DNA from 3 places in the Micromonospora taraxaci genome. Region 3 is predicted to be linked to each of the others. Evidence: riboswitches for the same ligand, from Rfam matches in the RefSeq annotation. Region 3 holds a riboswitch; each other region holds the start of a gene.

Evidence for each region. A riboswitch is a leader RNA that binds a small molecule or an ion and turns the genes downstream of it on or off. The one in region 3 is predicted to bind cobalamin.
Region 1: it holds a riboswitch for cobalamin, as region 3 does, so the genes downstream of both, FHU34_RS13410 (acyl-CoA thioesterase) here and FHU34_RS19995 (CbtB domain-containing protein) in region 3, are expected to answer to the same signal.
Region 2: it holds a riboswitch for cobalamin, as region 3 does, so the genes downstream of both, cobN (cobaltochelatase subunit CobN) here and FHU34_RS19995 (CbtB domain-containing protein) in region 3, are expected to answer to the same signal.

The regions. Positions count from the first base shown of each region.
Region 1 is NZ_VIWZ01000001.1:2,887,839-2,897,356, forward strand. It holds gene FHU34_RS13400 (copper chaperone PCu(A)C) at 1-280, opposite strand, end outside; gene FHU34_RS13405 (copper resistance CopC family protein) at 346-2,451, opposite strand; cobalamin riboswitch at 2,580-2,793, shown strand; gene FHU34_RS13410 (acyl-CoA thioesterase) at 2,980-3,426, shown strand; gene FHU34_RS13415 (zinc-dependent alcohol dehydrogenase family protein) at 3,569-4,555, shown strand; gene FHU34_RS13420 (ABC transporter ATP-binding protein) at 4,568-5,248, opposite strand; gene FHU34_RS13425 (ABC transporter ATP-binding protein) at 5,245-6,249, opposite strand; gene FHU34_RS13430 (ABC transporter permease) at 6,246-7,130, opposite strand; gene FHU34_RS13435 (ABC transporter permease) at 7,123-8,115, opposite strand; gene FHU34_RS13440 (ABC transporter substrate-binding protein) at 8,112-9,518, opposite strand, start outside.
Region 2 is NZ_VIWZ01000001.1:3,560,492-3,570,009, forward strand. It holds gene FHU34_RS16300 (hypothetical protein) at 1-657, opposite strand, end outside; gene FHU34_RS16305 (RNA polymerase sigma factor) at 650-1,105, opposite strand; gene FHU34_RS16310 (hypothetical protein) at 1,353-1,688, shown strand; gene FHU34_RS16315 (MBL fold metallo-hydrolase) at 1,700-2,416, opposite strand; cobalamin riboswitch at 2,735-2,911, shown strand; gene cobN (cobaltochelatase subunit CobN) at 3,172-6,840, shown strand; gene FHU34_RS16325 (putative cobaltochelatase) at 6,837-9,062, shown strand; gene cobO (cob(I)yrinic acid a,c-diamide adenosyltransferase) at 9,118-9,518, shown strand, end outside.
Region 3 is NZ_VIWZ01000001.1:4,300,990-4,310,507, forward strand. It holds gene FHU34_RS19970 (aldo/keto reductase) at 1-920, opposite strand, end outside; gene FHU34_RS19975 (ATP-binding cassette domain-containing protein) at 961-1,779, opposite strand; gene FHU34_RS19980 (ABC transporter substrate-binding protein) at 1,779-2,831, opposite strand; gene FHU34_RS19985 (ABC transporter permease) at 2,872-3,879, opposite strand; gene FHU34_RS19990 (amidohydrolase family protein) at 4,390-5,268, opposite strand; cobalamin riboswitch at 5,527-5,681, shown strand; gene FHU34_RS19995 (CbtB domain-containing protein) at 5,716-5,919, shown strand; gene FHU34_RS20000 (CbtA family protein) at 5,910-6,683, shown strand; gene FHU34_RS20005 (histidine phosphatase family protein) at 6,680-7,267, shown strand; gene FHU34_RS20010 (MFS transporter) at 7,340-8,842, opposite strand; gene FHU34_RS20015 (TetR/AcrR family transcriptional regulator) at 9,023-9,518, shown strand, end outside.

The sequences.
Region 1 (9,518 bases), 1.4 Mb from region 3:
ACACCGAGGTCGCGGCGCCGGTCACCGTGACATCGCTGTCGCCGTCGTTGACCAGGGTCCCGAAGGCCGCCGTCATCCCCTTGTCGGCGGCCTTCACCCACGGGTCACGAATGCCGAGCACCCCGGCGTCCGGGTTGGCCGAGGTCGACGCGGACGGACTCGCCTGCCCGGTCGACGGGGAGTCGGACGATCCGCATCCGGCGGCGCCCACCGCCAGGACGGCGGCGGCGAGGACGGCGGCCGAGCGGCGGCGCGGACCGAGCGGGCTGGTGCTGAGCATGTGTTCTTCCTCCGATGGTTGCTGCTGGCTGGATGGTCGGCCGCAGCTGGGAGAAAGTTCCGGGCTCAGGGCACGTTGATCGTGTACTCGGCGGTGTGCACCTTCCCTTCCACCTGGAAGTCGAAGAAGGCCCGGTACCGGCCCGAGCTGGGCGCGGTCAGCCAGAACTGGACAGTGCCGTCGACCAGCTCCTGCTCCGGGTGGACGTGCACGTAGCCGAGATCACCCTCGCGGACGACCACCAGGTGCCCGTATGCGCCCAGGTAACGCTCCAACTGCACGGGCGCGGCCGCCTCGGCGCGCTGGACCTGGAACTGCATCGGCGCCGTCACCCCCACCGTCGGGGTGCCGCTCATCGCCACCGCGTACGGCCCGGCCGTCGCCTGTGCCTGCGCCGGCGGCAGCGCGGCGGGGGTGTGCGCCCCCGGCACCGTGTGGTCGACGCCCAGCACGAGAGGCACCTGCGCGCCGTTGGTAGCGGTCACGGAGAAGTCGGCGTAGACGCGGTAACCGCCGGGTTGGGCCAGCGTGAGGGGGACGCTCCAGGTGCCGTCGGGGGCCATCGTCGGGTGTACGTGCTGGTAGCCGGTCAGGTCACGGCCCACCACGATCATGTGCAACGGCTTGTCGTGGACGACAGCGAAGCGGGTCGCCGGCTGCCGGTCGGTCCCGACGATCCGGAAGCGGTAGTCGGCGCGTACCCCGGCGGGTTGGGACCGCTCCAGCGGTTGCAGGGTGAACCCGCCGGCGCTGACCGTCGTTCCGGTCGCCAGCGTCTCGCCCGTCGCGCCGTCACCCCGGTGCGTGTGCGGGCCGGTGCCCGCCGGGTGTTGGTGCCCGTCGGTCGCGGACATCGCCTGCCCGGAGGCGGGTGGACCGCCTGCCGGCTGCCGGGTGTTGCCCGCCGGGCTCTGGTCGCCGGGGCCGATGCGAGCCAGCCCGAACCCGGCCAGCAGGGCGATCACCAGCCCGCCGACGAGCAGCGCCAGGTGGCCGTTGCTCAGCCGGGACCCGGGCGTCACGGCGGCGAGGTCCGTGTCCGGCCGGGGTCCGGCCTCGACTGTCGACTCGTCGTCGGTGCTGGCGAGGGCCTTCGCCTCATGGTCGGCGGTGGCGAGGGCCTTCGCCTGCTGGTTGGTGGGCGTCGGGTCGACAGCGACGCCCGTGCGGGCCGTGACGACCGCGTCGCCGGTACGCGCTGCCGGCACTGTGGCCGGTCGCCGCTTACCACCAGTGGGCTGCGCACCGACACCGCTCACCGCGCCGGCCTTGCCCGCGGAGGACTTGGCAGCGGCCGTCTTTCCAGCGGCGGCCCTGCCTCCGCTGGTCTTGCCGGCGGAGGGCCGGCTCGTGGTACGGGCACCGCCGCCGCGTCGACCTGAGGTCCCCGGTGCGGTACGGCCCCGGCCGGTGGGTTTGCCGGTGGACGCCGTCCGGCGACGCCAGACGACAAGTCCGGCCGCCGCGACGGCCGCCGCGATCGCCGCCGCCCATCCGGCCCAGGCCAGCGCTCCCGAACCGCTCTCCTCGGCCGGCCCGGTCGGCGGGACCGCCGCAGCCCCCGACGGCGGGGTCACCGGCTGGGCCGAGGCGGTCGGCACCGCCGACGCCTGCCCGGATGACCCGTGCTGCTCGGTGGCGGCCACCAGTGCCGGGTCCGGCTGCGTCGTCGGCGGGCTCCACCCCTTGGGTGCCGCCGTCACCGGCCCGTTGTAGCGGAACGTCAGCGTGCCCCGCACGGTGTCGCCGTCCGAGGCGACCGACAGGTAGCTCACCGAATACTGGCCCTTGGCCGGCAGGTGGGTGACGGCCACCGTCGCGGGGAACCCGGTCGTGTACTCCCGTGGCTCGAACTGCCCGTTGACCAGGAAGTACTCCCGTACCGGCTTGTCCAGCGGCTTCGGCTCCCCGTACGACCAGCTGTTGTCGACCCGGATGCCGCCCGGGGCGGTGACAGTGAAGAACGCGTTGGGCGCGGCCTTCTCGGTGAAGAACAGCTGCACCGCCGTCAACGGCTCGCTCACCGTGGCCCCACTCGCTGGCGTGGACATGGCGAGAGTCCCGTGAGCCGAGGCGGGTTGGGCGGACGCGAGGAGGGCGACCGCCGAGGCGAGGAGGAGCGCGAGGACACCCGAGAGCACCCGCCCCGGAGTCTGTGGGAGACGACGCATCTGAATATCCTGACCGGAGTGAGGCTTTTTTCAAGAGCTGGCGATCTTTTTCCTCACATGGCAAAAGCTGACGACGGGCGGTGCGGTCTCCGCGCTGTGCCCCCGGTGCCGCGACTTCCCTGGCCAGCTATGCTGCGGGCGGCGCTGGTTCGCCCCGTCGTGACCGTCGGGGTGTCGTAAGAGGGAACCCGGTGGAAGTCCGGGACTGCCCCGCAGCGGTGAGTGGGAACGAACGCCGTCATCAGCACTGGGCCGTCGGCCTGGGAAGCGACGGCCGGTAGGAGACCGGCGCGACCGGTCAGGCCCGCGAGTCCGAAGACCTGCCTGCGCTGCGCACACGACCGTGTGCGCCGCCGTCGGCCTCGCGGGTGGGCTGAGCGGGTGACGTGCCGTCCGTCGGCGCGTGCTCGTCAGCGTGTCCGCGTATCGGCGGTGTGGTTTCCCGAGGGACGGACTACCGCTGTGCACGACACCACCACGATCGTCGGCCGAGCGCCGTCGGCGTCGCACCTGACCCTGTCGCAGATCATGGACCAGCACCACACGAACCTGATGGGTACGGTGCACGGCGGCCGGATCCTCAACCTCATCGACTCGGTGGCCGGAGTCGTCGCCGCCCGGCACTCCGACGGGCCGGCGGTGACCGCCGCGATCGACGAGACCGCGTTCCTGCGCGCGGTGCGGGTCGGCGACGTCGTGCACGTCGACGCCCGGATCACCTGGGCCGGACGCAGCTCGATGGAGGTCGCGGTCAAGGTCACCGCTGACCGGTGGGACCGGGCCGTGCCGCCCACCGACGTGGCCACGGCCCACCTGGTCATGGTCGCCATCGACGACGACGGCCAGCCGAGGACGGTGCCGCCGTTGCTACCCGAGACCGACGGCGACCGGAGGCGCTACCGCGAGGCGGAGATCCGCCGCGAGCACCGGTTGGCCCTGCGACGGGCGCTGCTCGACGGCGTCGACGAGGGCTGAGGGCGTTCGGGCTGTCCGTCGCCACGTGCAGCGCGTATCTCGCCGGATCGTCGTCCTGGCTGTCACCCCGGATGTAGCCCGGGCGGCAAGCCAGTTGGATAGCGTCCACGTGATGTCTCGATCACGGAGGGTGTGAATCGTCATGCGTGCAGCGGTGCTGCGGGAGTTCGACAGTCCGCTGACGGTCGAGGAGATCGATCAGCCCGCTCCCGGGGCGGGGCAGGTGCTGGTGCGGATCGTCGCCAGCGGGGTCAATCCACTCGACACGAAGATCCAGGCCGGACAGGCCGCGCACGCGCGGGTCCAGCCGCCCGCGGTGCTCGGACTGGATCTTGCCGGGGTCGTCGCGGCGGTCGGCGCGGAGGTGACGGGGTTCGCACCGGGAGACGAGGTGTACGGGCTGTGCGGGGGAGTGGGTGGGCTACAGGGTTCGCTGGCCGGATACGCCGCCGTGGACGCCCGGTTACTGGCCCGCAAGCCCGGCGGCCTCTCGATGCGCGAGGCCGCCGCGTTGCCACTGGCGGCGATCACCTCCTGGGAGGGGCTTGTCGACCGCGCGGGGGTCCGCGCCGGGCAGAAGGTGCTGGTGCACGGCGGTGCCGGCGGTGTCGGTCACGTGGGCCTGCAACTCGCCCAGGCAAAGGGTGCCGAGGTGTACGCCACCGGAGGCCCGGCGAGCGTACGGGTGATCGAGAGCCTGGGCGCCGTGGCCATCGACTACACCTCGACGAGCGTGGAGGAGTACGTCGAGAGGCACACCGGTGGCGAGGGGTTCGACATCGTCGTCGACAACGTCGGTGGCGCGACGCTCGACGCGTCGTTCGCGGCGGTACGCACCTATCACGGACACGTCGTCAGCGCGCTCGGCTGGGGCACCCACTCGCTCGCCCCGCTGTCGTTTCGTGGCGCTACCTACTCCGGCGTTTTCACGCTGCTGCCGATGCTCACCGGCCGGGGCCGCGAACACCACGGCGACATCCTGCGCGAGATCGCGACGCTGGCCGATGGCGGCGCGCTGCGCCCGCGACTGGACCGGCGTCGCTTCACGCTCGACACCATCATGGACGCCCACCGTCTGGTCGCCGACGGCATCGCCGAGGGCAAGGTCGTGGTGGACGTCGCCGACTGACCGGCCGGTACGTCAGGTCCGCGCCGGTGCCCTGCTGTCCAGGTCGACGATCCGGTCGGTCCAGCGGTCCATCAGGGTCTGGTCGTGGCTGATGACCAGGACGCCGGCCCGCCGGGTCCGCTGGTAGTCGCGGATGACGGCGGCGACGTGCGCCTGGGTCGAGGCGTCCAGCATCGCCGTGGCCTCGTCGCAGAGCAGGTAGTCCGGCCGGTGTACGAGGGCGCGAGCGAGGCAGGCGCGTTGTAGTTGCCCGTCGGACACCGCGTGTGGCCGTCGGCCGCGCAGGTCGGCGGTGAGGCCGACGAGGTCGGCGAGTTCGGCCACCCGTTCCCGGACCGTCGACTCGGGCGTTCGGACGGCACGGAGCGGTTCGGCGATCAGGTCGTCCAGGCTCAGCCGGGGATCAGCGGCGGCGCGCGGGCTCTGGAACAGCACGGCGACGCGGGTCCGCAGGTCGACCGGCACGGCGTACCGCACTCCGTGGACCGGCGTGCCGTCGATGCTGACCTGGCCGTGGTCCGGGCGGTGCAGGAGGGCCAAAACCCGGACCAGTGTGGACTTGCCACACCCGGACGGGCCGCGGAGTCCGACCGTCTCGTTTCGACCGACCCGCACTGTGACGCCGTCGAGCACGACCCGACGGCCGTACCCGACGGTGACCTCGTCGGCGAGCAGGTGCTGCGGGCTGGTCACGTGACGGCTCCGGTGCGGATCGGGTGGTGGCAGGCGACAGTGCCGTCACCGGCGATCGGCGTCGGCGGCGGCTGGCTCGCGCAGGTGTCGGTGCGGTGTGGGCAGCGGGGCGCGAACGCGCAGCCCGGAGGCAGTGCGGTGAGCATCGGCGGTTCGCCCGGCACCGGCCGGAAGGCGCGGTCCGGCAGGGCGTCGAGGAGCGCCGCGGCGTACGGGTGGGTGGGCGCGGCGAAGAGATCGTCGGCGTCGGTGTGTTCCACGATCCGGCTGGCGTACATGACGGCGACGGTGTCGGCGACCCGTTGCGCGGCGGCCAGGTCGTGCGTGATGAGGACGACGGCCGAGCCGTTGTCGCAGCGGCGGCGTAGCAGGTCGAGGGTGTGGTCCACCAGCGGCCGGTCGAGGCCGGTGGTGGGCTCGTCGGCGATGAGCAGCGACGGGTCCGGTGCCAGTGCGAGCGCGGTGACCAGCCGTTGGGCCATGCCGCCGGAGAGTTCGTGCGGGTAGCGGTCCAGGTCGGCCGGGTCGAGCCCGACGTCGAGGGCGAGCTGCTCGGCGTCCGCCCGGTCCCGACCGTGTGCCCGGAGCGTCTCGGTGAGCAGTCGCCGTCCGGTGCGGACCGGGTTCAGCGCGGTGGCTGGGCTCTGCGGGACCAGTCCGACCCGACGGCCGCGTACCCGGCGGGCCAGGTGACGCTGACCGCAGGTGACCAGGTCGACCGGGTCGCTGTCCGGGTGGTGCAGGACGGCGTGGCCGGTGATCGTGGCGTTGCCCGGCAACAGGCCGAGTAGCGCGTGGGCCAGGACGGACTTGCCGCAGCCGGACTCGCCGACGACGGCCAGCAGTTCACCGGTCCGTACGGTCAGGTTGAGGTCGGTGACGGCGCGCACTGTCGTGTCGCGCAGCCGGAACTCGACGCCGAGGCCCTCCACGGCGAGCAGCGGGCGGCCCGCGGCGGTGCGGTCGGGTGCCTCGGCAGCGGCGTGTTCGGTGGTGGTCACAGGTGCAGCTCCGCTCGGATCCGGGGATCGAGGCGGTCACGCCACCGTGCGGCGAGGACCGCGATGGCGAGGGTGACGACGACGATGACCGCACCCGGTGCCAGGCTGGCCCACCAGGCGCCGGTCAGCAGTGACCCCTGACCATCGTTGATCATGTTGCCGAGTGAGGCGAGGTGCGGCGGCAGGCCGAGACCGAGGAAGGACAGCGCCGTCTCGTGCCACACCGCGTGCGGGATCATCAGGGTGGTGGCCAGCGCCAGCCGGGGCAGCACGTGGGGCAGCAGGTGTCGGGTCAGGACCCGACCCCGGCCGGCCCCTCCGCTGATGGCGGCGTCGACGAACGGCCGGGTACGAAGGCTGAGCAACTCGGACCGGACGATGCGCGCTGTGGAGAGCCAGTGGGTGAGCCCGACGGAGGCGATCACCGCGCCGAGGCTGGGACGCAGCATGGCGACGATGAAGATGCCCAGCAGCAGGTGCGGCATCGCGGCGATGGTGTCCACGATCCGCATCAGGATCCGGTCCACAGGGCCGCCGAGCGTGCCGGCGATACCGCCGATGACGCCGCCGAGGACGGTGGCGACGAGCGCGGCGACCGCGCCGACGAGCAGCGACACCCGCAGCCCGTAGACGGCACGGTGCGCCACGTCCCGGCCGAGGTCGTCGGTGCCGGCGAGGTGGGTCCAGGACGGCGCCAACCGGGTCTGGTCGAGGGCCACCGCGCTCTGGTCGAGCGGCCAGACGAGCGGGGCCAGGAGCGAACCGACGACAGCGACGACGAGGACGAGGCCGGCGACGACGACACCGGTCTGGCCGGGTCGCAGCCGCAGTCGGGACCGGGCCACGCGGAGCAGTGGCGGTCGGGTAGCAAGGTCAGCCATCGAGTCGCACCCTCGGGTCGGCGGCGGCGTACGCGAGGTCGGTCGTGAGGTTCGCGGCCAGCACCACAGCTGTGGTGACCAGCGTGATCGCCGCCAGCAGCGGGAAGTCGCTGCCCAGCGCGGCAGCCACCGTGACGGCGCCGAGACCCGGCAGTGAGAAGACCGTCTCGACCAGCACCGCACCGCCGACCAGCTCCGGCAGGTGGGTGCCGACCAACGTGAGGAACGGCAGCAGCGCGGTCCGCAGCGCGTGCCCGAACAGCACCGTCCGCCCCGGCAACCCCCGGGCCCGCGCGGCGAGCACGTGGTCGTCGCGCATGCTCTCCGCGACCGCGTCCCGGACGAACAGCACGAACCACGGCGCCTGCGACACGGCCAGCACTCCGACCGGCAGGATCAGGTGGTGCGCCACGTCGGCCCAGGACGTGCTGGTCGCGGTGACGTCGGTGAGCCCGCCGGCCGGCAACCACCCGAGCACCAGCGCGAACACGGCGATCGCGGCCAGGCCCAGCCAGAACACCGGCATCGACTCGACCGCGTAGGCGGCGGCCCGCAGACCCCTGTCGAACAACCCACCCCGGCGGTACGCGGCCAGCGCACCCAGCAGCAGACTGCCGACCAGGACCAGGGCGAGGGTCACGCCGATCAGCAGCAGCGTCCAGCCGGCCCGGGCGGAGAGCACCGAGGCGACCGGTTCGTGTCGACTCGTCGACCAGCCCAGGTCGCCCTGGACCAGGTTGCCGATCCAGCGCAGGTACTGCACCGGCAGCGGGTCGTCGACACCCCAGTTGGCGCGGATCTGCGCCAGGTTCTCCTCGCTGGCGGTGAAGGCCGCCGCGCCGGCGTACTGCTTGGCCGGGTCCACCGGGGAGGCGGCGCCGAGGGCGAACATTCCGATGCTGGTCGCGGCGAGTACCGGAACGGCGACCAGGAGCCGGCGTCGGACCACCGCCCCCGCCCCGGCCAGTCGACCCGGGCGGGTCATGAGCGCTTCCAGGTGTCGATGTTCCACCAGATGCTGTTCGCCACCCCGTGCTCGTGCGCCTCGACCCGGGGGGTCACGCCCTGCACGGAGGACTTCAACACGTAGGTGTGCCGCAGGTAGGTGAGGAACAGCCACGGCGCGTCAGCGGCGAGCTGCTTCTGGAACTGCGCGTACGCGGCCTTGCGGCGGGTCGGGTCGATCTGGTCGCGGCCCTCCTGCAGGGCGCGGTCCACGGTCTCCGAGCGGTACGAACCGGGGTTGAAGTAGCCCTGCCCCGCGAACTGGGAGCCGAAAAGCTTGTACGAGACGAAGTCCGGGTCGTACGGCGTGCCGTAGCCCATCAGCAGGGCGTCGGACTTCATCCGCGGGTCGATGGCGTCCCAGGTGAGCCCGGCCGGGGTGACCTCGATGCCGATCTTCTTCGCGTCGGCGGTGACCGCCAGGGCCAGGTCCTTGCGCAGGGTGTCGGTCGCCGGGTACATCAGCGTGAACCGGGCGGGGCGGCCGTCCTTGGCCCGTACTCCACCCGCGCCGGGCTTCCAGCCGGCCGCGTCGAGCAGCGCGCCCGCCGCCGTCGGGTCGGCGGTGGGTGCGCCGACGGTCGAGGGCTCGGCGAACTCGGAGGTCGGGGGGACCGGCCCGAACGCCGGCTCGCCGGCGCCGCCGAGGATGCCGGACACCATCGCGGCACGGTCGACGGCGACACTGAGCGCCCGGCGGACCGCCGGGTCGGCGAGGACCGGGTTGCCCATCGGCAGCATCACGCCGCGGTAGTCGGCGGTCGGCACCCGCTGCACCCGGTACGCGGTGTCGGTGTCGAACCCGCTGGCGAGCTTCGGTGGCAACTCGGCGGCGTCGAACTCGCCGGCCCGCATCCGCTGGGCGCGGACGTTGTCGTCGGCGACGAACGCCACCACGATCCGGTTGTTCGCCGGCCGGCCACCGAAGTAGCGCTCGTTGGCGGTGAGCACCAGCCGGTCACCAGGCGTCCAGGACTCGACCCTGTACGGCCCGGTGCCGACCGGCTTCCGGTTGAACCCGGTGGTGTTGATGTCCTGACCGTTGAGCAGCTTCGACGGCACGATGCCGAGGGTGAGTCGCTGCAGGAACGGCGCGTACGGGTAGCGCAGCGCGAACACGACCGTGGACGCGTCGGGCGCGGTCACCGACTCCACCATGTCGAGGTCGGAGCGCAGCGTGGAGTCCACAGTCGGGTCCAGCACCGCCTGGTACGTGAAGACGACGTCCGGTGCGCTCAGTGTGGTGCCGTCGTGGAACTGCACGCCGTCACGCAGCTTGGCGGTCACGGTGCGCCCGTCGGGCGACACCGTCGGCAGGGCCGCGGCAAGACCGGGGACGAGGCGGTTGTCAGCGTCGCGGGAGACGAGCCCGTCGAAGATCAG
Region 2 (9,518 bases), 740 kb from region 3:
GAGCCGGTAGCTCACGTCGGCGTCCTGCCAGATCAGTGTCGAGGCGGCCAGTCGGGCGGTCTCCTCGCGGACCTCGCCCGCACGGTCCACGTACGACAACACGTGTGGTCGGTCGACCCAGATGGCGAAGTCACCGTCGACCTGCGTCCACTCCGCCCCCGGCGGGGTGACCTCCTTGTGGAAGGCCAGGTTGAGGCGACCGTCGAACGCGTCGATGCGCAGCGCGCCCCCGTCGTAGAGCAGCGTCGCCACCCGGCAGACACCCGAAGGGTCAGGATCGGCGACCAGCACCCGCTCGGGCGGACCCAACGACGCCGGTAGGCGGATCGGGAACCGCACCGCCCGCTGCGCCTCGTCCAAGGCGGCGGTCCGCTGCGCGGGCAACGGCGACGGGGTGCCGGCGGGCGGCGTCGGGGCGGACGAGGTGGCGATGCTGACACCGGCGAAGCGCAGCAGCCCGGCGACGGCGTCCGCGACGGCGGCCCGCGTCGGCGGCACCAACGCGACCAGGAGGGCGACCAGCGCCGCAGCGGCGAGCGGACGCCACCGGCGCACGGGCCTGTCGAGTCGTACGCGGACACGGGCGGTCACGTCGGGCGGCTCGGGTGTCTCCAACCAGGCGGACAGGTCGCGCAACTCCCGTTCGAGGTCACCCATGCCGGACCTCCTCCCGGTCGAGAAGGCCGCGGAGTTTCGCCAGCGCCCGGGAGGTGCGCGACTTCACCGTCCCCCGGGGCCAACCCAGTGCCGCCACCGTCTCCTCCTCGGTGAGATCGAGGAAGTACCGACAGACGATCACCTCGCGGTCCCGTACCGGCAGTTGCCGCAGGGCCCCGACCAGCGCCTCCCGGCGCTCCCCGGCGAGGACCGCGCCGACCGCCCCGTCCTCGGCGATCTCGGACGTCGGGTCGGCCGCCGCCGCCCGCAGGACGAGCCCGTCCCGCCGGCCCCGGGACCGGTGCAGGTTGCGGGTCTCGTTGGCGACGATCGCGAGCAGCCACGAGCGGAAGGACGACTCGCCCCGGTACCGGGACAGCTTGCGGTACGCCTTCACGAACGCCTCCTGCGTGACGTCCTCGGAGTCTGAACCCGCACCGAGCAGCACCGCCGTCCGGTACGCGGACGCGGTGTGCCGGGCTACCAGGAGGTCGTACGCCTCCAGGTCACCGGCTCGAGCGCGGGTGACGAGAGCGTCGTCGTCCAGGGGAGGCCTCCGTTCGGATCACACTCATGACACCGCGCGGGCGTCGCGGGTTCCACCCGGCGCGGGTCAGGTTGCTCCCACCCGGCGTGCAGCGTATTGCCAGGATTCGGTGGTGCACTGGGAGAGGTGTCGAGGAGAGGGGCTGGTCATGAGCTGGTTCAATCGCCGGGCACGGGGTGCCGAGACGACCCCGACGAAGCTGGACCGGGAGGCGACCCGCGAGGACCTCGCGGCGCTGGAGGCGTTCGTCGCCAGCCGGCGGGGCGTGGAGTTCTATCTGGAGCCGGAGACCACGGCGACGGACACGACTGTGGTGGCGATCGCCCACGACGGTGAGTGGATCCGCCGGCGCACCGGTACTCCCCGGGCGGCGGGGAGCATCGCCCGCAAGCACGCGGTGCCGCTGTACGAGGCCGCCCGCACCGGCTACCCGGAACGGATGCGGGTGTGGAACCGCGCCCACCCGGAGCGCCACGCCCGTTGAGACTCGCCTGCTCAGGCGTCCTCGACGGCTGACCGGGCCTGTTCAGCGGTCATCGGCTCGGCGTGGCTGGAGACGTACCAGTGGTAGTCGTCGTGTAGCAGTCGTCGGACCAGGCCCAGGTCGAGGCCGTCCTCGGGTCGGCGCAGATGGGCCGGCGGTGGGTAGAAGCAGTCGCCCAACACCATGACACCCGAGTCGGGCACCAGGACGACAGTCGAATCCGGGGCGTGCCGACCTCCGACGTGCCGTAGCCCCACGCCGACCGGCAACTCGTCGGCATCGGTGAAGGTCCGGGTCGGTGGTAGGACCGCGAAGTCCTCCCAGGAGTCGACAGCCCGTGCCCGCGCCCGGAAGCTCGGGCCGAGGCGAGGGTTGGCGCGTACCTGCTCGTCCAGGTAGTGGTGGCTCCACGGCCGGGCGGCCTCGGCGCGCAGCAGCGGCACGGCCGCCTCGTGCCCGACGATCTCGACACCGGGCCAGGCGCAGGCTCCCCAGACGTGGTCCCAGTGGTGGTGGGTGTAGACGAGCCAACGTGGCTGCGGTAGCCCGGCGGCGGCGAGCGCGACCTGGATCTCGCGAGCGTGCGCGGGGCTCTGCCCGGCGTCGATCATCACACTGCCGCGCTTGTCGACGACGACGGCGACGCCGGCCTGGACGGCCTCCGGGTCGGGATCGCCCGGACAGATCCAGACACGGCCGGCCAGGTGGTGGAACTGCGGGGCGACCATGGTGATCGACCTCCGGGATTGATCGTGGACGCTGGTGCGGCGTTTTCCGATCCTAGGTGAGGGTGCCGCCCGGCACCGTCCCACCGGACGATCGGCGCAGGCCAGAGCAGGTTCCGGCCATCCTTTGCTCTGCATACCTATGCGCACCGGTGACGATCCGTGCCCGGTGCCTATAGGTATGCAGAGCAAAGGGCGTGGGGCATTCATCCGGGGCATTGCCACAGCGCGCATCCACCGTCGCGGCAATCGCTGAAGCTCGATGATTGTCGGCCGCCTAGCCGGGACGGAGTGGCGTTGACCCGCAGCGGAAGGGTGTGGCAGCATTCGCGGCCTGACGGCAGTGAAGGAAGTCGGTGCGATTCCGACGCGGTCCCGCCACTGTCACCGGGGAGCGATCCCCCCTCGTGAGTCACGGCCGTGTGTCTGCGGTTGGAAGGCCGGGGGAGAGCGTCGATCCGGAAGCCAGGATACTTCGGCCGTCGGGACGTACCCCAGGGCGTGGACACCCGAGGAGGACCCGATGACGCACGGCGTCTCATTCATCGACGAACTTCGTCATGACTCGCACGGCGGGCGATGCACAGTGCCCGCGACCGGTCACGCCCCGTTGAGCTGAGCGCCGCCCGCCGCCGACCGGCCCCGCCGCTCGCGTCCGCGAGCCGTCCGCCCCGCCGTCGTACCGGCTGACGCCGCACCCACCCGCATCGTCGCGGTCACCCTCGTGGTGGCCGGGGCGTCACTCCCCGGAGCCCGCCGTGCGCATCCTGCTGCTGTCCACCGCCGACACCGACCTGCTGGCCGCCCGCGCCAGCGGCGCTGACTACCGGCTGGCCAACCCCGCCCGGGTCGCCGCCGACGAGGTGCCCGCCCTGCTCGACGGCGTGAACCTCGTCGTCGTACGCCTGCTCGGCGGTCGACAGGCCTGGCCGGACGGCCTCGCGGCGGTGCTCGCCACCGGCGTGCCGACTGTCGTGCTCGGCGGTGAGGCGCTGCCTGACGCGGAGCTGATGGCCATCTCCACAGTGCCGTCCGGGGTCGTCACCCAGGCGCTCGCGTACCTGGTCGAGGGCGGGCCGGACAACCTGGGGCAGCTGGCCCGCTTCCTCTCCGACACGGTGCTGCTCACCGGCGAGGGGTTCGACCCGCCCACACCCACCCCGGCGTACGGGGTGCACCGTGAGTACCCCACGAATCCGGAGCAGCCCACCGTCGGGATCGTCTTCTACCGGGCGCACGCCCTCGCCGGTAACACCGGCTTCGTCGACGTGCTCGCGGACGCGGTCCGCGAGGCCGGCGGCAACCCGCTGCCGATCTTCTGCGGTTCGTTGCGGGGGCTGACCACGGGGTCCGGCCCGCTCGGGCTCTTCGCCCGCTGCGACGCCCTGCTGGTCACCGTCCTCGCGGCGGGCGGCGCGGTCGCCGCGGACGCCTCCGGGGGCGGCGACGAGGACGCCTGGGACGTCGGCGCCCTGGCCGCCCTGGACGTGCCGATCATCCAGGCGCTCTGCCTGACCAGCACCCGGAAGCAGTGGGCCGACAGCGACGCCGGGCTGTCCCCGTTGGACGCCGCGATGCAGGTGGCCATCCCCGAGTTCGACGGCCGGATCATCACCGTGCCGTTCTCGTTCAAGCAGATCGACTCCGACGGGCTCTCGGTCTACGCCGCCGATCCCGAGCGGGCCGCCCGGGTCGCCGGGATCGCGGTGCGCCACGCCCGGCTGCGGTACCTTCCCAACCCCGACAAGCGGGTCGCCGTGGTGCTCAGCTCGTACCCCACCAAGCACTCCCGGGTCGGCAACGCCGTCGGGCTGGACACCCCGGTCTCGGCGGTCCGGCTGCTCGCCGCACTGGCCGAGGACGGCTACGACCTGGGCGACGCGCCGCCACCCACCGACGGGGACGCGCTGATCCACGCGCTGATCGCCGCCGGTGGGCACGACGTGGAGTGGCTCACCCCGGAGCAGTTGGCCGCCGCCGAGGCCCGGATACCGGGGGACACGTACCGGCGGTGGTTCGACCAGGTCCCTGCTGAGCTGCGCGAGCGGATGCGGGAGCACTGGGGTGAGCCGCCCGGCGAGCTGTACACCGAGGGCGGGGACATCGTGCTCGCCGGTCTGCGCTTCGGCAACGTGGTGCTGCTGATCCAGCCGCCCCGCGGCTTCGGGGAGAATCCGATCGCCATCTACCACGACCCGGACCTGCCGCCCAGCCATCACTACCTGGCCGCGTACCGCTGGTTGGCCACGCCGGCCTCCGACGGCGGCTTCGACGCGGACGCTGTGGTGCACCTGGGCAAACACGGCACCCTGGAGTGGTTGCCCGGCAAGGGTCTCGGTCTGGCTGCCGACTGCGCGCCCGACACGGTCCTCGGTGACCTGCCGCTGGTCTACCCGTTCATCGTCAACGACCCGGGCGAGGGCACCCAGGCCAAGCGGCGGGCACACGCCGTGGTCATCGACCACCTGGTGCCGCCGATGGCCCGCGCCGAGACCTACGGCGACCTGGCCAAACTGGAACAACTGCTCGACGAGTACGCCACCGTGCAGGCCCTCGACCCGGCCAAGGTGCCCACCGTCCGGGCACAGATCTGGGACCTGGTACGCGCCGCCGAACTGCACCACGACCTGCACGCCGAGGCGATGCCCGACGCGGACGACTTCGACGACTTCGTGCTGCACCTCGACGGGTACCTGTGCGAGGTCAAGGACGTGCAGATCCGCGACGGCCTGCACATCCTCGCCGACGCGCCCACCGGGGAGCCCCGGGTCAACCTGGTCCTCGCGGTGCTGCGCGCCCCGCAGATCTGGGGTGGCGCACACGCCCTGCCCGGCCTGCGGCAGGCCCTCGCCGTCGCGTACGGCCTCGACGAACAGGAACTGCTCGCGTCACCGGGACAACGACTGGCACTGCCCAGCGCGTTGACCGACGTGGTGGACGGGCCGGCCGGCACCGCCGCCGACGCGGTCGACCTGATCGAGGCCCTCGCCCGGCGGCTGGTCATCGGCATGGAGACGCTCGGCTGGGACGCCGACACCGTCGACACGGTGGTCGCGGAGGTGACCGGGCAGCCGATCCCCGACGTCGCCGCGGTGCTGCGCTTCGCCGCCACCGAACTCGTACCTCGGCTGGACCGCACCACCGACGAGCTGACCAACACCCTCGGTGCGCTCGACGGCCGGTTCGTGCCGCCCGGCCCGTCCGGCTCACCCACCCGGGGCCTGGTCAACGTGCTGCCCACCGGCCGCAACTTCTACTCCGTCGACCCGAAGGCCATTCCCAGCCGCAACGCCTGGGACGTCGGGGTGGCCCTCGCCGACTCCCTGCTGGCCCGGCACCTCGCCGACACCGGCGCGTACCCCCGCTCGGTGGGTTTGACAGTGTGGGGCACCAGCGCCATGCGCACCCAGGGCGACGACATCGCCGAGGTGCTCGCGCTGCTGGGCTGCCGCCCGGTCTGGGACGACAGGTCGCGGCGGGTCACCGGCATCGAGGTGGTGCCCACGGCCGAGTTGGGCCGGCCCCGCGTCGACGTCACGGTGCGCATCTCCGGCTTCTTCCGCGACGCGTTCCCGCACGTGGTGGCGCTGCTCGACGACGCCGTGCGGCGGGTCGCCGCCCTGGACGAGCCGGCCGAGGAGAACTACCTGCGGGCGCACGTCGCCGCCGACCTCGCCGAGCACGGCGACGAGCGGCGGGCCACCGCGCGAATCTTCGGCTCGAAGCCCGGGGCGTACGGTGCCGGGCTGCTGCCGCTGATCGACGCCCGGACGTGGCGCAGCGACGCCGACCTCGCCGAGGTGTACGCGGTGTGGGGCGGCTACGCCTACGGCCGGGGCCTGGACGGGCGGGAGGCGCGGGCCGACATGGAACGGTCCTTCGCCCGGATCTCGGTGGCGGTGAAGAACCAGGACACCCGCGAGCACGACATCGTCGACTCCGACGACTACTTCCAGTACCACGGCGGGATGGTGGCGATGGTCCGTCACCTTACCGGCACGTCCCCGCAGGCGTACGTGGGTGACTCGGCGATGCCGCACGACGTGCGGACCCGCACCCTGGGCGAGGAGACCCGGCGGGTGTTCCGGGCCCGGGTGGTCAACCCGAAGTGGATCGCCGCGATGCGCCGGCACGGCTACAAGGGCGCGTTCGAGCTGGCCGCGACAGTGGACTACCTGTTCGGCTACGACGCCACGGCCGGTGTCGTCGACGACTGGATGTACGAGCACCTGGCCGCCGCGTACCTCTTCGACGACACCACCCGGGAGTTCCTGGAGCAGTCCAACCCGTGGGCGCTGCGCGGCATCACCGAGCGCCTGTTGGAGGCCGCCGACCGGGGGCTGTGGGCCAAACCCGAACCGGCCACCCTGGACCGGCTCCGCGACACCTACCTGGCCAGCGAGGGCGATCTGGAGGACCGGGTGTGAGCGCGAGGAGTGAGCCGGTCTTGCGAGCCCCGCAGTCGCGAACGAAAGAAGGCACAGTGACGACATACCCGTTCAGCGCGGTGCTCGGCATGGAGGACATGCGGCTGGCGCTGCTGCTCAACGCGGTGTCCCCGGCGATCGGCGGGGTGCTGGTCCGGGGCGAGAAGGGCACCGCCAAGTCCACCGCCGTTCGCGCGCTCGCCGCGCTGCTGCCCCCGGTCCGCCGGGTCGCGGGCTGCCGATTCGGCTGTGATCCCGCCGAGCCGGACCCGGCCTGCCCGGACGGGCCGCATCCGACCGCCGCGACCGCCGAGATCCGCCCGGCCCGCCTCGTGGAGCTGCCGGTGGGCGCCGCCGAGGACCGGGTGGTCGGCTCACTGGACCTGGAGAAGGCCCTCGGCGAGGGTGTACGCGCCTTCGAGCCGGGTCTGCTCGCCGCCGCGCACCGGGGGGTGCTCTACGTCGACGAGGTGAACCTGCTGCACGACCACCTCGTGGATCTGCTGCTGGACGCGGCGGCGATGGGCCGCAGCCACGTCGAGCGGGAGGGCGTCTCGGTCAGCCACGCCGCCCGGTTCCTGCTGGTCGGCACGATGAACCCGGAGGAGGGGGAGCTGCGCCCCCAGCTTCTCGACCGGTTCGGGCTGACCGTGGAGGTGGGCGCCAGCCGCGATCCGGAGGTCCGGGTGGAGGTGGTCCGCCGTCGGCTCGCCGCCGACGCCGACCCGGCCGGGTTCGCCGCCCGCTGGGCCGACGCGGACGCGGAGATCGCCGGCCAGGTCGCCGCCGCCCGCCGCCGACTTGCCGGGGTACGCCTGCCGGACGCCGCGCTGCGGCAGATCGCCGAGGTGTGCGCCGCGTTCGACGTGGACGGGATGCGCGCCGACATCGTCACCGCCCGTACCGCTCTGGCGCACGCCGCCTGGCACGGCCGGGACCGGGTCACCATCGACGACGTACGGGTGGCGGCTCGGCTGGCCCTGCCGCACCGCAGCCGCCGCGACCCGTTCGACACCCCCGGGCTGGACGAGAAGCGCCTGGACGAGGCGTTGCAGCGCGCCCAGGACGCCCACCCCGACGACCCCGACGACGACGGCCCGGACGATAGTGGCCCGAACGACAGTGGCCCGAACGGTGGCGGCCCGGGTGGCGGGGGTCCGAACGGTGGTGGTGGTCCGCAGGATCACGCGACATCCGAGGGTGAACCCGTCGACCACAGTGGATCCGGCCCGGCCGGACCCTCGGCGGCCGACGGCGACGCCGGTCCGACCGACGGCCCCAGTGGGACCGACGACGCGCGTTCGACGGACGACCGAGGTGGGCACGCCCAGCACGGCGGCCGGGAAGCGCCGGACGGTGGCGACGCCGACCCACGCCGGGGGCGGGACGGTGGCGCGGACGCGCAGCCGGTGGCCGTACCCCGGGGTGGGTTGACCGCGCGGCTGCTCACCGCGCCCGGCGTGGGTGACGGGGTGCCCGGCCGGCGTTCGCGGGCCCGCACCGGGCGGGGGCGCACCACAGGGGCCCGGGTGCCGAACGGTCGGGTCGGTGCGCTGCACCTGCCGGCGACGGTTCGCGCCGCCGCGCCGCACCAGGCGTCACGGGGGCGGCTGACCGGCCCCCTGCGGTTGCGTCCGGACGACGTGCGTGAGGCGGTCCGGGAGGGGCGCGAGGGCAACCTGGTGCTGTTCGTGGTGGACGCCAGCGGGTCGATGGGCGCCCGGCAGCGGATGACCGCGGTGAAGGACGCGGTGCTCGCGCTGCTCACCGACGCGTACCAGCGGCGGGACAAGGTCGCGGTGATCGCCTTCCGGGGCGCCGACGCGCGGACGTTGCTGCCGGCCACCTCGTCGGTGCTGGCCGCCTCGACCCGGCTGACCGAACTGCCCACCGGTGGGCGTACGCCGCTGGCCGAAGGGCTGCTCGCGGCTGCCGACCTGCTGCGGGTGGAGCGCCTGCGCGACCCGTTGCGGCGTCCCCTCGTCCTCGTCGTCACCGACGGCCGGGCCACCGCCGGCACCCGCCCGCTGGACCGGGCGGCGGGAGCGGCGGCGGTCCTGGCGGCGACTGGCGCTCCCTGCGTCGTCGTGGACTGCGAAACCGGCCCGGTACGCCTGAACCTGGCGCGTCGTCTGGCGACGCAGTTGCACGCGCCGCACCACCCGCTGGCCGCCCTCACCCACCCGCCTGCCCGGGATGCCGGGCTGCCGGTGGCGGCGTGACGGGGGCACCGATGGGCCATCGACACCGCAGGATCGCGCGAAGGGGAGATCGCTGATGCCGCAGGGACAGCCGAGTGTGGTGCCCGCCGACGGGTTGACGACCCGGCAGCGGCGGCACCGGCCACTGCTCGTGGTCCACACCGGACAGATGAAGGGGAAGTCGACGGCCGCGTTCGGGTTGGCGCTGCGGGCCTGGACGGCCGGCCTGCCGATCGGCGTGTTCCAGTTCGTCAAGAGCGCCAAGTGGCGGGTGGGGGAGGAGAACGCCTTCCGGGCCCTCGGCGAGGTGCATGAGCGTACCGGCCAGGGCGCACCGGTGGCCTGGCACAAGATGGGTGAGGGCTGGTCCTGGATCCAGCGCGGCGGCGACGCCGACCACGCCGCCGACGCCCTGGAGGGGTGGCGGCAGATCCAGCGTGACCTGGCCGCCGAACGCTACGGGTTGTACGTGCTGGA
Region 3 (9,518 bases):
AGGGTCTCGGTCACCTGGACCGCGTCACGCACGCCGACCACTGTCGAGACCACGGCCGGGTGCCGACGGACGAACGCCAACGCCGCCTGGGGCAGCGTGACGCCGTACGTCTGACAGACCCGCGCTATCCGCCGGGCCTGACCGACCACCTCCACCGGCGCCCGCTGGTAGTTGTAGGCGGCGTCGCTCGGCGGCAGGTCCCGGGCCAGCAGCCCGGAGTTGTAGACCCCGGCGATCACCACACCGACGCGGCGGGCCTGCGCGGCGGGTAACAGGTCGGTCAACGCGCCCTGCTCCAGCAGCGTGTACCGGCCGGCGCACATCACCACGTCAACGTCGGTCTCCGTCACGAAACGGGCCAGCATCGCGGACTGGTTCATCCCCGCGCCGATCGCGCCGATCACGCCCTGTTCGCGCAGCTCCACCAACGCTGGCACCGCCTCGTACGCGGCCTGCTCCCAGTGGTCGTCCGGGTCGTGCAGGTACACCACGTCGATCCGGTCCAGGCCGGTGCGTCGAAGGCTCGCCTCCACCGAGCGGTGTACGCCGTCCCGGCTGAAGTCCCAGACCCGTCGGTGATCGGCGGGCACGTCGAACCCCTCCGGGTCACGCAGGTGCGCGGTCTCCGGCGACGGCACGAGCAGCCGGCCGACCTTGGTGGACACCACGTACTCGGCACGGGGTCGGGAGCGGAGGGCGGCACCCAGACGCCGTTCGGACAGGCCGAGCCCGTAGTGCGGCGCGGTGTCGAAGTATCGGACACCCCCAGCCCACGCGGTGTCCACCGCGGCGGCGAACGCCTCGTCCGACGTCCTTCGATAGAGATTGCCGCCCTGCGAGGCACCGAATCCCAGTGGGCTGAACCGCACCCGTGGGCGAGCGGCATCCACTGTGGTCCGCCGACCGAGGGGGCCTGTCATCGGCCGCGCCAGCCGTCGCCGTCGGCCAGGACGTTCGCCGTCACCGCTCGTCCCGGTCCGTGCTGGTGCTCCCGGTCATCGCCGCCACCAGGTCGTCGGTGGTGACCTCGTCGGCGCGGAGTTGGGCCGCGCGGCGGCCGAGGCGCAGCACCTCGACCCGGTCGGCGATGTCGAGCACCTGCGGCATGTTGTGGCTCACCAGCACCACCGACATGCCGGCGTCGCGGGCGCGTCGGACGACGTCGAGAACCCGCCCGGTCTGGACCACGCCGAGCGCTGCGGTGGGTTCGTCGAGGATGACCACGTTGGTGGCCCAGATGATGGCGCGGGCCACCGCGACGCACTGCCGTTGCCCACCGGACAACATGGCGATCGGGGTGGTGACCCGTGGGATCCGCACACCGAGTTCGTCCAGGGCCGCCGCCGCGCCCTGCCGCATGGCGCGCTTGTCCAGCAAGCCCAGCCGACCGAGCGGTCCGGAGCGCAGGATCTCCCTCCCGAGATACAGGTTGGCAGCCACGCTGAGGTCGTCGGCGACGGCCAGATCCTGGTAGACGGTCTCCACCCCCGCCCGCCGGGCGTCGACCGGGGTCGAGAACTGCACCGGGCGACCGCCCACGAGGATCTCGCCCTCGTCCGGTGGGTGCACGCCGGAAAGCGTCTTGATCAGAGTGCTCTTCCCGGCGCCGTTGTCGCCGATCAGCGCGACGACCTCACCTCGGTGGACGGTGAAGTCGGCGCCCCGCAACGCCTCGACGTGTCCGAACCGCTTGACGATGCCGCGCGCTTCCAGGACCGGCGGTTCCCCGCCGGACGGCAGGTTGTCGGTGTCGGCGGTGGCCGCCGGAGTCGTTCCCATCACTGCACCGGAGGGTTGGCGCAGCTGGGCTCGAGCACCGCCTTGATCTCCGCCGAATCGATGTTCTCCTTGGTGACGAAGGTGACGCCGGTGTCGGCAGACGCGAGTGGCGCCTTGTCCCGGAGGTGCTTGACCATCTTGTCGACGCCGAAGTAGCCCATCTTGAACGGGTTCTGCACGACCAGCGCCGAGATCTGACCACTGCGCAACCCGGCGACCTCGTCCGGGGCGGCGTCCCAACCGATGATGACGATCTTGCCCGACTTGCCCGCCGCCTGGATGGCCTGGGCGGCGCCGAGCACGCTCGGCTCGTTGGCGGCGAAGATGCCCTTGAGGTTGGGGTTGGCGGTGAGGATGTTCTCGGTGACCCGCCGCGCCTCGTTGACGTCGCTCTTGCTGGGCTGCTGACCGACCAGCTTCAGGTTGGGGAACTGGGCGAGGCCGGCCTTGAAGCCGTCGACCCGCTCGGTGTTGGTCTGTGATCCGGGCTGGAACTCGACCAGGGCCACGTCGTGGTTGCCGGGGCCCAGCTCCTTGGCGAGCAGCTTCGCCGCCTCGGTCGCTGACGCGCGGTTGTCGGTGGCGAAGAGCGGGACGCCCGACGGCTGCGGGCTGGTGCCGGAGTCGATCATCGCGACCGGGATCTTGGCGGCCAGCGCCTGGTCGGTGGCGGGCGCCAGCGCGCTGGAGTCGGTCGCCGCGTAGACGATGCCGTCGACCTTCTTGGTGACGAAGTTCTGGATCAGGTTGACCTGGCCCTCGACGTCGGTCTCGGTGGTCACCCCGTCCCACTGGACGGTGACGTCCCCGGCGCGCTGCGCGGCGCACTCCGCGCCCGCCTTCACTGTGTTCCAGTAGTCGGCGCCGACTGCCTTCGGTACGACGGCGAGCTTCAACGGCCCGCTCGCGTCCTTCGTCGCGCCGTCGCCGCCGTCCCGGACCTCCACTCCGCCGCAGGCGCTGAGTAGGGCGGTGGCCGCGACCGCGGCCAGGATGGCCTGTGCACGAAGGAGACGCGTGCGCGCCGGTCGACTGGTGGTGGTGTGTGCCATGGTGTGTGTCCTTCCTCGTTCGGACTCGTGGAATGGCATGTCAACCCCGCGATTCCAGCCGCCGGCGGCGGTACTGGTCGAAGTAGACGGCGGCCCAGATGATCAGGCCGACGATCACCTGCTGGTAGTGGATGCTGATGTCGAGCAGGACGGCCCCGTTGCGCACCAGGGCGATGAGGAAGGCGCCGATGATCGTCCCGACGATCCGACCCTGGCCTCCGAACAGGCTGGCGCCGCCGATGACCGCGGCGGCGATGACGTCGAGCTCCAGCGAGATCCCGTAGTTGGGCTGGCCGGAGTTGACCCGGGAGGCAGCGATCATGCCGCCGAGGCCGACCAGCACACCCGCCAGCACGTACACCCCGGTCAGGTGACGGCCCACCCGGATGCCGGAGCGACGCGCGGCCTCCAGGTTGGAGCCCATCGCGTAGGTGTATTGACCGAAGCGGGTCTGGGAGAGCAGGAAGGCGACCCCGACGGCGACCAGGACGGTGATCACGACGGCGAACGGGATGCCGATGATCTCCCCGTTGCCGAGCAGTTGGAACGAGCGGGGCAGGCCGTAGACGCCGACCGCGCCGGTGATGATGAAGACCAGTCCGCGCCCGACGGACATCGTTCCGAGCGTCGCGATGAACGGCGGAATCCGGGCTGCCGTCACCAGCAGGCCGTTCAACAGCCCGGCCAGCGCGCCGACGCCGATCGCGACCGCCGTCGCCGCCCAGAGCGAGAAGCCGAGGTCGCGGACGACCATCGCTCCCAGCACACCGGAGAGTGCGGCCACCGACCCCACGGACAGGTCGATGCCCTTCGTGATGATGACCATCGTCTGCGCCGTGGCGATGATGGCGATCACCGCTGTCTGCGCCCCGATGTTGAAGAGGTTGTCAGCCGTCAGGAAGTAGGGACTCGCGATGGTCAACGCGATGAACAGGACGACCAACGCGGTGGCGGCGGTGAACTCGGAGACGGCGTGGGAGATCCGTTCCCGGAGCCAGTCACCGATGTCGCCGCGCTGCGTGCCGGCGGATGCCTCGGCGGTACTCATCGTCGGACCTGACCTCCCCATGCGTGGGGCCGGCACTCGACGGAGGACCCGCCGTCGTGCCGAGCACCTATGAGCGACCGAGCCTCCCCGCAGAGGAGAGGGCTTGGCGTGGACCTGCCGCACCGTGACGATAGATCGGATGTTTCCCTTGATCAGCCGTTACCATGCCATGCACCCGCGTGGGTTGCCAAGGTCTTACAACCATGTTTTGACATCGTTACCCGAGCCATCCCGCGCATACGTCTGATCAAATCGGCACAACTGCGGCCGAGCGGCGCGGCACCATCCGCCGACGGTTCGTCAGGGGACGCTGGACCAGCGACAGTCCACACTGGATCGACAGGCCCGGCCCCGACGACCATGCGCACCCCGCACCCTAGGGTGGCCCCCGACTCGATCCGGCGGACCATCGCGAGCATGTTATCGATAACATGCTATGCCCGGTGGCGTTTGCGGGCACCTCTTTCTCCACCGAACTCCCGGCCGGTCAACCGACGGCCCTCCGGCGGGTCACGACGCCGCGAGCCGGTACTCCCGGCTGGCTGTCTGTCGCCAGATCGCCGCGCGCTCGTCGTCGGTCAGCGGATCCAGCAGGTCGCCGAGCACCCTGACCCAGCGGGTGTACGAGGTGGCGAGCAGACACACCGGCCAGTCCGAGCCGAACATCAGCCGGCCCGGCCCGAACACGTCCAGTGCGTGCTCGACGGCCGGCCGCAGGTCCGCGACCGTCCAGGAACTGCCGCTCACCTCGGTCACCAGGCCGGAGAGCTTCGCCGTCGTGTTGGGTTCGGCGGCGAGCGCCCGCAGGTCCCGGGGCCAGTCGCCGAGGCCGCCGGCGCCGAGCGACGGCTTACCGAGGTGGTCCAGGACGAACCGGACCTGGGGCAGGTCGCGGACCAGCCGGGTGGCCGCCGGCAACTGATGATGGCGTACGAGCAGGTCGAAGGCGAGGCCGGCAGCACCGACCGCGGCGATACCCCTCCGGACGTCGGGGCGGTCGAGATATGCCGGGTCGGGCTCGGACTGGACCAGATGACGGATCCCGACGAGCCGCTCGCCACCCCGCGCCGCCCGAAGTCGCTCCAGGCGCTCGACGACATCGCCGGCGGTGAGGTCGACCCACCCGACGACCCCGGCGATGAGGGGGTCGTCGGCCGCGATCCCCAACAGCTCGGGCGTCTCCGACCGGGCCGCGACGGTCTGCACGACGACGGTCTGGGTGACTCCGGCGACCCGGGTCGCCGGGCCGAGGTCGACCGGGGTGAAGTCGTCGTCGATCGCGGCCATGGTGTGCGGGTCGATCCAGGGCTGCGGGTGCCGGGCTCGGACCCAGAGGTGATGGTGCGCGTCGACGATCCCCGGCTGCCGCACGGCCGCACCGGTCGTCATCGGACCCGTCCCGGCGCGCTCACGTCCACCCACCCCGCTCCGCCACTGGTCGGGCCTCCGGCGAGGCCCGGTGCCGTCGACAGATTTTGCAGGGTGACCATGTTAGCGGTAACAGGGCAGGCGCAGGCCGCAGAACGCGCGTACCAGCCGGAACTCCCCAGCACTCCGGCCAGACGAATACCGTCGACTGGCCGAAGTGACGATGCGTCGGTGCCCGCACGTCGGCGAGCCGGCGGGTCGCTGTCCCGGACCGGGTTGACCGCCTGAGGCGGCACCGATACCGTCGACCCACTATCTGCGGCGACGCGAGGGAAGCCGGTGTGATTCCGGCGCGGTCGCGCCACTGTGAGCGGTTCCCCCACTTCGAGAGGGACCGCGAGCCAGGACGCTCGGTCGTCCGCAGCCTTGCGATGGGGACGCGTCATCCCCGGGGAGGTTCGTGATCACATGTCCAGTTCCACGTCCAGCCAGCCGTTGGTGAATCCCGCTGGCACCACGCGTCTGTTGTGGACGGTGTTGGCGACCGTCACCGCGCTCGCGCTGCTGGCCTACCTCGTCGCCTTCGACCAGGGCGCGGTGTCGCGCAGTGGCATGTACCTGCACGAGCTGATGCACGACGGCCGGCACCTGCTGGGTGTTCCGTGCCACTGACGGGTGCCACCGCTCCCCCGTTCGTCACCGTCCTCGTCCGCGGTCTGCTCGCCGGCCTGATCGCCGGTCTGCTCGCCGGGACGTTCGCCTATCTCGCCGGCGAACCGCACGTCGACGCGGCCATCGCGATCGAGGAGGCGGCGTCGGCGCATGCCGAGCCGGTCGCCGGTGCGCACGACCACGAGGATGCCCTGGTCAGCCGCAATGGCCAGCGCGGCGGCCTGTTCCTGGCCACCGGCCTGTTCGGTGCCGCGATGGGTGGCCTGCTGGCCACGGCGTACGTCCTGCTGGCACGCCGACGGCGGACCTACGACGACGGACGGTCGGGCCTGCTGCTGGCCGGCGCGGCGCTGCTCGGCGCGGTGGTCGTGCCGTTCCTCAAGTACCCGGCGAACCCGCCGGCGGTCGGCGATCCGGCCACCATCAACCAACGCACCGTCACCTACCTGCTGATGGTGGTGCTCGGTCTGGTTGCTGTGTGGGCGGGCTCGCTGGGCTACCGATCGGTCGGCGCGCAGGCACCGCTGTGGCAGCGCGTCGCCGCGGCGGTCGGCGGATTCCTGCTGGTCACCGTGGTCTCCTATGTGGTGCTTCCGTCGTTCCAGGAGGTCCCCGCCGACTTCCCCGCGAAGCTGCTGTGGGACTTCCGGCTGGCCTCGCTCGGCACCCAGGTGGTGCTCTGGACCGGGATCGGCCTGCTGTTCGCGGCCCTGATGCACCACGACCGGCGTCGCCGGGCCGCCGCTGCACTTCCGGGCACGTGACCGCCACCAGCCTCCGGCTGGTCGCCCACGCGCACACCACTGCCCTGCGTCGGGCCCGCTTCGGCGGATCGGACGACGGCCTGGACGAGGGCGGCCTGCGTGCCGCCCTCGCCCTGGCCCAGGCCGGACGTGGGCACCTGGGCGTCGACGACGCCTGCGTGTCCAGTCCCGCCGCGGCGGCTACCGATACCGCCGACGCACTCGGTCTGCTGCCCACCATCGAGGCAGCGTTGGCGGACTGCGACTACGGCGACTGGACCGGACGGTCGGTCGAGGAGATCGCCGTCGAGCAGCCGCAGGCGCTGCACGAGTGGATGTCCGAACCGGAGTCCGCACCGCACGGCGGCGAGTCCGTCGCTGGGGTGCGGGACCGGGTCGGTGCCTGGTTGGACGGGCAACGCGGCGCCGACCGGCGGCTCACCGCGATCGCGCACCCGCTGGTGATCCGGGTCGCGGTCGTGCACGCCCTCGACCTGCCGTTGGCAACGTACCGGCAGGTGGACGTGGAGCCGTTGGCGATCGTCCGGCTCACCGGCCGTGGGGCACGGTGGCACCTCCGACTGAGTGCGCCTCGGGTGGATTGAGATCGTGCTGACGGCTCAGGCCGTGACCGCCACAGTGGGTGGTCACGGCCTGAGCCGTCACAGTGTCGCTTCTCAGCGCTGCCGGTGCGGCAGGTGCACCTCGACGGGCTCGGGTGGGAGGTCCTCGACACCCGCGTCGACGGCCTGCTGGTGACGGCGACGCGCCGAGGGCAGTGCGAGCGCCGCGAAGACGGCCAGGACGGCGACGCCCGCGCAGACCCAGAAGCCGGCGGTGAAGGCCGCGTCGGTGGGCAGACCCTGAGGTGTGCTGTGCGACGTGATGACGGCCGCGACGACCGCGGCGCCGATGCTGCTACCGATGGTTCGCGCGATGGTGTTGACGCCGCTCGCCTCGCCGGTCTGCCCGGCCGGGACGCTCTCGATGATGGCGTTGGACATCGCCGCGAACGCCAGGCCGATGCCGGCACCGGTGAGCACTCCGGAGAGCAGCACCTGCCAGGTCGCGCCGTGCGCGAGTGCCGGCAGCACGAACGCGACGACGACCAGGACCGCGCCGAGGAACATCGGGACCTTGGGACCGAAGCGACGGTCCAGCAGACCGGCGAGTGGCCCGAAGATCACCATCATCAGGACGGTGGGCAGCAGGAACAGGCCGGCCTGGGACACCGTCTTGCCGAAGCCGTAGCCGGTGACCGCGGGAAGTTGGAGCAGGGTCGGCACGAGCACGAAGGTTCCGAACATCGCGAACCCGAGGATCAGGGCAACGAGGTCGGTGGCCCAGACACCGCGAATCCTCATCAGGCGCATGTCGATGAGCGGCTCGCTCACCCGCAGCTCGACCAGGACGAACACGATCAACGCGACCACGCCGAGCAGGAACAGGCCGACGGTCTTCGGTTCCCCCCAACCCCAGGACTGCCCCTTGCTCACAGCCAGCAGCAGCGAGACCAGCGACACCGACAGGATGGCGGCGCCGAGCATGTCGAGCCGTCCGGGCGTACGCACCCGCGACTCGGGCATCCCGAAGATGGCCCCGAGCAGCGCGACGACGACGAGGACCAGCGGCAGCCAGAAGAGCCAGTGCCAGGACAGGTGCTCCACGATCGGGCCTGCGGCCACGATGCCGACGCCGGCGCCGACACCGAAGATCGCCGACAGCAGGCCGACGGTGACGCCGACCTTCTCCCGGGGCAGTTCGTCGCGCACGATGCCGATCGACAGCGGCAGGATCGCGCCGGCGGCGCCCTGTAGCGCCCGGGCGACGATCAGCACGGTCAGGTTGGGGGCCAGGGCGGCGAGCAGGGTGCCCGCGGCGAGGGCGGCGAGGACGCCGATGAGGACCCGGCGCTTACCGACCATGTCACCGAGACGGCCGAGGATGGGCGTCAGTACCGAGGCTGCCAACAGGTACGCCGTGAGCACCCAACTGATGTCTCCGGTCGAGACGCCCAGGTCCCTTCCGATGGTCGACAGCGCGGGCGCCACCAGCGACTGCAGCACCGCGAACGCCAGGCCACCCAGCGACAGATACAGCACCAGGAGGGTGCTGTTGGCACGCGGAGCGGCGCTGGGCGCGGAGCCGACGCGGGTCGGCTCCTCGATGGTGTGGGTCATGAGATTCCCGAAACTAGATGTAAACGTTTGCTGACTTACCAGTATCCGCAGCCACAGAGCCATGTCAACAGTCGTTTACGTCACCCCGGCGAAGGTCGACGACCTTGCTTCGAGCCACAAGTCAACATATGTTTACATTGTGTCGGCCGCACCGCCACAGAGAGCGAGAAAGGACGCGCCGTGACAGCAGAACCACCCGTCCCCTCAGCCACAGCTGGCGAACCTGCCCCCCGTCGCCGCCGGGATGCGACCGAAACCCGGCAGCTCCTGCTCGACGCGGCTCGGCAGCGCTTCGCCCGCGACGGCTACGCGGCGACGACCGTCCGGGACATCGCCGACGACGCGGGAGTCAACGTCGCGCTCATCAGCCGCTACTTCTCGTCGAAGGAGGGCCTGTTCGAGGCGTGCCTGCGGGCAGCGGGCGACGAGCTGCACCGGACGGCCGGTCAGACGCCTGCCGAGCGGGTCCCGGAGGCCATCGCCCGGCACATCGCCGACCTCGGCACGGCGGGGCTGTCCAGCCAGCTCACCCTGTTGTTGCGCTCGTCCGGCGACGCGGGGGCCGACGAGATCCGGCGTGGTGTCCTCAGCCGGGCCAGCGAACAACTGGCGGCAGCCCGGGGGTGGCGTCCCGGTGAACCAGGCAGCGAGGAGATCCTCCTCCGCGCCCAGATGG